One region of the Rhodococcus sp. P4_F3_2 genome, then DNA from elsewhere that is predicted to be linked to it. Evidence: riboswitches for the same ligand, from Rfam matches in the RefSeq annotation. Region 1 holds a riboswitch; each other region holds the start of a gene.
What was found. A riboswitch is a leader RNA that binds a small molecule or an ion and turns the genes downstream of it on or off. The one in region 1 is predicted to bind thiamine pyrophosphate.
Positions count from the first base shown of each region.

Region 1 (2,261 bases):
GACCACGAATCCCACAATGCGAGGGCCACTTCGACAAATTCGTCGGCTCGTTCATATCGGGATGCGTGATCGGGCATCGCCTCGAGTCCGTGGTTGCGCGCTTCCTGGTCGAACATCGAGGTCACGACGTTCCATCCGGCCCGTCCGCCGCTGATGTGGTCGAGCGATGCCAAAAGTCGTGCCGCGTGGAATGGCGTGTGAAAGGTCGTGGAGATGGTGGTGACCAGGCCGACGTTCGCCGTCGCTCGTGCCATGGCTGTCAACGCGGTGATCGGTTCGAGAAACCACGACGCACCAGACTCGGGTTCTCGAACACTGTGACCGTCAGCGAAGAAAACGGCGTCCAGCTTGCCGCGTTCGGCGATCTGGGCGAGCGACTCGTAATACGTGATGTCACCGAGACTTTCGACCGGTGAGTCGCGGTGTCGCCACGCCGCACTGTGATGCCCGCAACCGAGCAGGAACGCACCTATCCGTAGCTGTGCGCCCATCAGTTCTTGACGAGTCCGCCGTCGACAACCAGATTCTGGCCGGTCACGGCCCGCGACCATGGGGAGGCGAAAAAGAGTGCAGCGTCGGCAAATTCGTCCGGCGTCGTGACTCGGCGCAGGGGAGTGCTTGCCGCGATCATGTCGAACACGGCTTCCGGTGTCGCGGCACTCGCATCGGTGGTGCGGAGCAAGCCGCCGGAGACCATGTTGACTGTGATCCCGTCCGGACCGAGGTCGGCGGACAGCGTCCGTGTCAGTGCCAACAGTGCGGCCTTGGCAGCGGTGTAGTCGTGGTAAGGAACTACCGGATTCTGGACCAGATTGGTTCCGACAGTGATGATTCGGCCGAAGCCGAGTTCGCGCATGCCTGGTAGCGCTGCCTGGGTGGTATTGAGTGTTCCGGCAACAGCTCCGCGTAGTTGAGAGTCGAAGTCGGCCCAGGTGATCGTGTCCGCGTTCGGCCGGGCATCGCCGTTGAACGAGAAGTCGACCAGTGCATTGTCGACCACGGTCGAGATCGGTGCGTCGAATCTCTCGCGTGCAGCGGAGAACAACTGGTCGACGGAACTGCGGTCCGTCACGTCCGCCTGGACTGCGAAGGTGCGATCCTCACCCAGTTCGGCGACCAGGGCCTCGGCGGCATCGCGGCTCTTGTTGTAGTTCACGATTACGCGGGCGCCCGAGCGGGAGAATGCTCGGCTCAGTGCGGCGCCGAGCCCGCGGGCGCCACCGGTGATCAGAACGATCTGCTCGTCGAGGTTCAATGCGCGCTGAAATTGCTGTTCGGTCATGTCGACATCCCTCCGCCAGTGCTAACTGGTCAGGTTCATCGGGTCTGATCTCAGCCGACTTTTTCGGCACCCCGTGTCACCGTCCATCAGACCACGTGAGGTGAATCGTCCCGAACGCCGGGTGTGTAGTAACGGCCGGCGCGATGAGTTTTCGATCGCTCGGGAGTCGTAATTGCAAGCGAAGTGGCAACCGGCCGCTCGCCTTCGCCCCAGGAGATTCCGATGACCACCCAGCCCGTCCACAACGAAACTGTTTCCGGTAACGCCACGACGACGACACCTTCGGCCACGGCTCGCAAGGTCGGATACGTCCTGAGTGGGCTGTTCGTCGTTTTCATGCTCTTCGACGGCATCATTCACATTCTCAACCTTCAGACCGTCAAGGACGCCTCCGCCGAACTTGGGTTGCCGGACTCGCTGGCATTGACGGCCGGGGTGGTGCAACTGATCTGCCTTGCGCTGTACGTGATTCCGCGAACGTCGATACTCGGCGCGATTCTGCTCACCGGTTACCTGGGCGGAGCCGTGTTGACCAACCTTCGAGCGGAACAGCCTCTGCTGAGCACGACATTGTTTGCCGTCTACACCGGAATCGTCATGTGGGCGGGTCTGTATCTCCGAGACGAGAAGGTTCGCGAGATCATCCCGGTGCGGCGGGCCTGAAATCAGGCCCCTGAAGGGGTTGCGTGGGACGCGGTGTCCCATTATGTTTGACCTCATTCAAGTCCGTCGACTCCAATCGGCGGACTGGCCGTGAGGAGACACCGATGGCTCGGTCAGCGTCGATCGAAGTGGAAAAGCCGTACCGCCAGGTACTGCAGACTTTGTCCGAGGGCTCAGTTGCCCGCAGTTTCGATCCCTATCTCGACATCGACTGGGATTCACCAGAGTTCGCGATCGATCCGCATGATCCGAGGTGGGTGCTCTCATCCGTGTCGGATCCGCTCGGAGCGACGCAGTGGTACCAGGACCAGTCGTT
Region 1 is NZ_JBFUJN010000057.1:10,589-12,849, reverse strand. Features, by position in the region: gene AC1DWA_RS31365 (LLM class flavin-dependent oxidoreductase) at 1-491, opposite strand, end outside; gene AC1DWA_RS31360 (3-oxoacyl-ACP reductase) at 491-1,255, opposite strand; TPP riboswitch at 1,273-1,366, opposite strand; gene AC1DWA_RS31355 (DoxX family protein) at 1,505-1,945, shown strand; gene AC1DWA_RS31350 (AurF N-oxygenase family protein) at 2,050-2,261, shown strand, end outside.

Region 2 (2,261 bases), on a different contig from region 1:
GGAGGCGACGAGCGCTTCCTCGAGCACCGCAAGGTTGGCGGCGCCGCCTGTTCCGGTGATGAGCCGGGAACCGAAGCTGCGGCCAGCGATAGTGAGAAGGTCCTGCTCAGCCACCCTGCACCGCCGTGAGGATCTCGATTTCCCAACCACGTCCGACGGATTCGTCCCAACGCCCGCGAGGAAAGAGCGCACCGTCGACGGCGACGGCGATACCCTTGCTCGGCAACTCGAGGTGCGTCAGTAGCTCGGTCACCGTGACTGCTCGATCGAACTCGAGATCTTCGCCGTTGACGGTGATCCCGATCGGGACCTGCTCACTCATGAATTTTCCTTAACTACTGCGAACCGCTCGGGTTCGGTTCCTTTTACCTCGACCAAAGATGTGCCGTTCAGCAACGCGACCGTCGCATCGGCGGTGACAGGCGTCAGCAGGACACCGTTGCGTCCGTGTCCGGTGGAGACGACAACACGATCGGACACGCGCCCGATCAACGGCAGGTTGTCCGGCGTCATGGGACGCAGGCCTGCCGCGCATTCGTACAGTTCGTATTCGCCGATCGCCGGCATCAGCGCCTCGGCGTCGTTGATCAGGTCCCGTACTCCGGCCATCGTGACCTGCGTGTCCTCACCGGACTCGTATTGTGTTGCGCCGACGACGATTCCGTCACCGCGCGGGACGAGGTAGGCGGGCCGCCCGTGGACGCTTCCGCGGATGGTGCGGCTGGGCGCCGGGGTGACTCCAGGCCTACTCCGCAGGCGAAGGATTTCGCCCTTGACCGGGCGTACCGGTAACCCGGGCCACAGCTTGGGTGACGCGATACCGGCGGTGAGCACGATCTGATCGGTGTCGAGTTCGGCGAGGTCGTTGACGGCACGCGCGATCAATTCGACGCCGGATTCCGCACAGGCCTTCTGCAATGCCTCCAGCAGAAGTCTGTTGTCGACGGCGGACTCACCGACAGCCATCAGTCCCGACCGGATGCCCCGGCCGAGCATCGGTTCGAGTTCGCGGATGCGGGCGCGACCGAGAACTTCGAGTTCATGGCCCTGCGCGGTCACCCACTCGGCGATGGTCTGCAGGTCCTGCGCGTCGGCCGCATCGAGTGCAACCGTCAGCGAACTGTCCGCGGTGAAGACCGATGGCCCGAACTTTCCGAGCTCCTCACCGAACGTCGGCCACCGTTCCAGGGACGCTGCACCAACCGTCAACGCTGTCTCTTCACCCGGCCAGCCTTCGGAAAGCGGGGCGAGCATTCCGCCCGCCACCCACGAAGCACCTGATCCAATGGACGGGTCGTGCAACCGAACGGACCACCCGTCGCGGGCTGCTCGCCACGCAATGGCGAGACCGATGACACCGCCGCCGACAACCGACACCGTACGAGCGTGTGTACTCACGAAACTCCACCTCCACTTCCTGCGCCGGCATGATCCGGGTCAGGTCTGACGGTCGGGATCTGGTCGCGATCCCCTCTCAGCCCCACGAACCTCGCAGTCACGACAAAAAGTGACAGCGACGTTTCAGGACTCCCGTGTCGAACCTTGCTCCCTAGAGGCTACCGTTTGCTCCGTGCACCCCACACATCCCAGTAACGTCATCGACCGGCGCGAGCGCCTGGCAGCAGCACGGCTGTACCTGTGCACCGACGCGCGCCGCGAGAAAGGCGACCTCGCGCAGTTCGCCGAGGCAGCCTTGTCCGGCGGAGTCGACATCATCCAATTGCGTGACAAGGGCTCTGCCGGTGAGCGCGAGTTCGGCCCGCTCGAGGCCAAGGACGAACTGGTAGCACTGGGCATTCTCGCGGCCGCAGCGCGACGCCACGGCGCATTGTTGGCAGTGAACGATCGCGCGGATCTCGCGATGGCTTCCGGTGCCGACATCCTCCACCTCGGGCAGAACGACATTCCCGTCCCCTACGCACGAACCGTTGTCGGTGAAGACGTCGTCATCGGGCGTTCGACGAGTAGTCGCGCGCAGGCGAGTCTGGCCGCAATCGAAGAGGGCGTCGACTACTTCTGCACCGGGCCGGTCTGGGCGACACCGACCAAACCGAATCGAAGTGCGTCCGGTCTGGAACTGGTTCGATCGACCGCCGACGCCGCACCGCCGCGCCCCTGGTTCGCAATCGGCGGCATCGACGAGGAACGCCTGCCGGAGCTGCTCGATGCCGGTGCCACGCGCATCGTCGTCGTGCGGGCAATCACGCAGGCGTCGGATCCCCAGGCGGCTGCGCAGCGCCTCGCCGCCGCCGTCGCTGGAC
Region 2 is NZ_JBFUJN010000024.1:1,242-3,502, forward strand. Features, by position in the region: gene thiG (thiazole synthase) at 1-114, opposite strand, end outside; gene thiS (sulfur carrier protein ThiS) at 107-322, opposite strand; gene thiO (glycine oxidase ThiO) at 319-1,398, opposite strand; TPP riboswitch at 1,398-1,544, opposite strand; gene thiE (thiamine phosphate synthase) at 1,571-2,261, shown strand, end outside.
Region 2: linked by a shared signal. The riboswitch ahead of thiO (glycine oxidase ThiO) and the one ahead of AC1DWA_RS31360 (3-oxoacyl-ACP reductase) in region 1 are both predicted to bind thiamine pyrophosphate.

Region 3 (2,261 bases), on a different contig from region 1:
CCGTTTCGCTCCGCTTCGAGGCCTTCCCACGCAAAGTAGGAGACCGTGAAATCGGCCTGGCCCGAGTACACGGCTTCGTACGCGGACGTACCGAGCGTGACCGTCGTGAAGTTCCCGGTCCCGCCGTCGTTGCGGATGATCTGCTGCAGTGTCTCGACTTCGCCGGGATCGCCGAACCCGGCGTACGTCTTTCCGTCGAGATCACGCGGGCGCGTGATGTCCGCACGATCCGCCTTCACACCGATGCCGGTGGCGCGGTGCTGAAGTGGCGCGATGACGGACGTCGTGGCGGCGCCGGCCGCTCGGGCGAACGTGGCCTGACTCTGTGTGCTGATGCCGAACTCCGCGTTGCCGGCGTCGACCAGGGTGTCGGGCGAGGTGTTGTTGTACGGCAGGATCGAGACGTCCAGACCGGCGTCCTCGAAGTAGCCCTCTTGGAGTGCAACGTACAAACCGGTGTGGTTCGTGTTCGGGGTCCAGTCGAGTGCGAACCGAATGGTCCCGTCGGACGAGCCGGTGTCAGCGGCGCATCCGGTCAGAACTGTGAATGCGGCTGCGATCGCGGCAGACGTGGCAAGTGTGCGGCGCAGCGCCGCAAACGACATCACGACGCCGGCCAAGGCTGCTGGTGGAGTGCGGAATCCCAGAACATCAACTCGTAGCGACTGGCGATGCGGAATGCTTCACTCATCGCCTCACGCTCTGTCTCGGTGGCTGCTTCGGCCGCAGCATTGACCAGTACGCGGGCCTGCGCCACCGACTCGTGGAATTCGGGTGCGTCGTACGTCGTGACCCACTGTGCGTACGGATGCGACGGATCGGCGTCGAGTACCTCGCGCGCTGAAGCGGCAAGATCGCGGCCGACCTCGGCGTAGATCCAGAAGCAGGGGAGTACTGCCGCTGCGGAGACCGGGTAAGGCGCAGTTGCCGCAGTCGCCGTCAGATACGAGACGTATCCCAGGCAGGCCTGCGAATGCTCGAGCCTTCCCGATCCCGCTGGAAGAATTCCACCGGTGAGAAGTCCGTCGTGAAGCGCAGATTCCACTGTCGCTGCCGTGGACGCGGAATTCGACCAGAAGCCCGCCGACTGCGGATCCGGGGCGTGGGCCGCGACCAGGGACAACGCTTTCGAATACCCCTCGAGATAAAGCTTGTCCTGCTCGATGTACGTGCGGAACGCGTCGAGAGGCAAGGTTCCGTCGCCGAGGCGTTTGAGGAACTCCAGTGAGTCGATCGACTCGCGGAGGACCTTCGTCTCGGCCCAGAGCCGATCGGTGAACCGATCCGTCGACGGCGCTGTGGCCACCGAGTTTTCGGCAGAATTGTATGCAGGCTGCGTAGTAGCCATGACATCCCTTCGTCAGCATTACCTGATCAGGTTCCCGGGTGTGTTCTCAGCCCCGCCCATGCGGAGCACCCCGTGTCAGAACTAGGCGACCTTAACACCGAGCCTCTGCTTCGTCGGCGGCTACCTGGCAGTTGAGTAGTCGGCGCACATCGGCCTTATGTTGGTACGTTTGGTCTTGTTTGCCACACGCGCGGGTCGGGAGGGGATTCAGACATGGAGACCGACGTTCGACCGAATCTCGGCGAGGACGGAACTCTGGTGATCCGTGCCCGCGGCGGAGAAGCCCGCGGGTATCCGGATGGCGGAATGTTCGCGTGGAAGGGCATGCCTTACGCAGCAGCGCCGGTGGGTGAACGGAGATTCCGCGCGCCGCAACCCGCTGAGCCGTGGGACGGGGTGCGCGACTGTCGTGAGTTCGGGCCGATCGCGCCGCAGGGCCAGAGCCCGGCGGTTCCGATCGACCGGGCCTTCAAAATCGACGAAGACTGTCTGTCGATCAACGTGTGGGCCCCGCGCCCCGACGGCACGCCGCGACCGGTGATGGTGTGGATTCACGGCGGCGCCTACTGCCTCGGGTCCGCCGCCCAAACGATCTACGACGGCCGTCATCTGGCTGAAACCGGTGACGTCGTTCTCGTCTCCTTCAACTATCGCGTCGGTGCCCTCGGATTCCTGGACCTGTCTGGATTCTCCACCGCGGATACCGTTTTCGAATCGAACTGTGGTCTGCGAGACCAGATTGCGGCACTCGAATGGGTTCGAGACAACATCGACGCCTTCGGGGGTGACCCGAGTGCGGTGACGGTGTTCGGTGAGTCGTCCGGCGCAGGATCCATCACGACGCTCATGACCTGTCCGAGCGCCGAAGGTCTGTTCCATCGTGCGATTGCCCAGAGTCCTCCCGCGACATCCG
Region 3 is NZ_JBFUJN010000022.1:95,805-98,065, forward strand. Features, by position in the region: gene AC1DWA_RS22560 (ABC transporter substrate-binding protein) at 1-605, opposite strand, end outside; gene AC1DWA_RS22565 (TenA family protein) at 605-1,348, opposite strand; TPP riboswitch at 1,336-1,431, opposite strand; gene AC1DWA_RS22570 (carboxylesterase/lipase family protein) at 1,562-2,261, shown strand, end outside.
Region 3: linked by a shared signal. The riboswitch ahead of AC1DWA_RS22565 (TenA family protein) and the one ahead of AC1DWA_RS31360 (3-oxoacyl-ACP reductase) in region 1 are both predicted to bind thiamine pyrophosphate.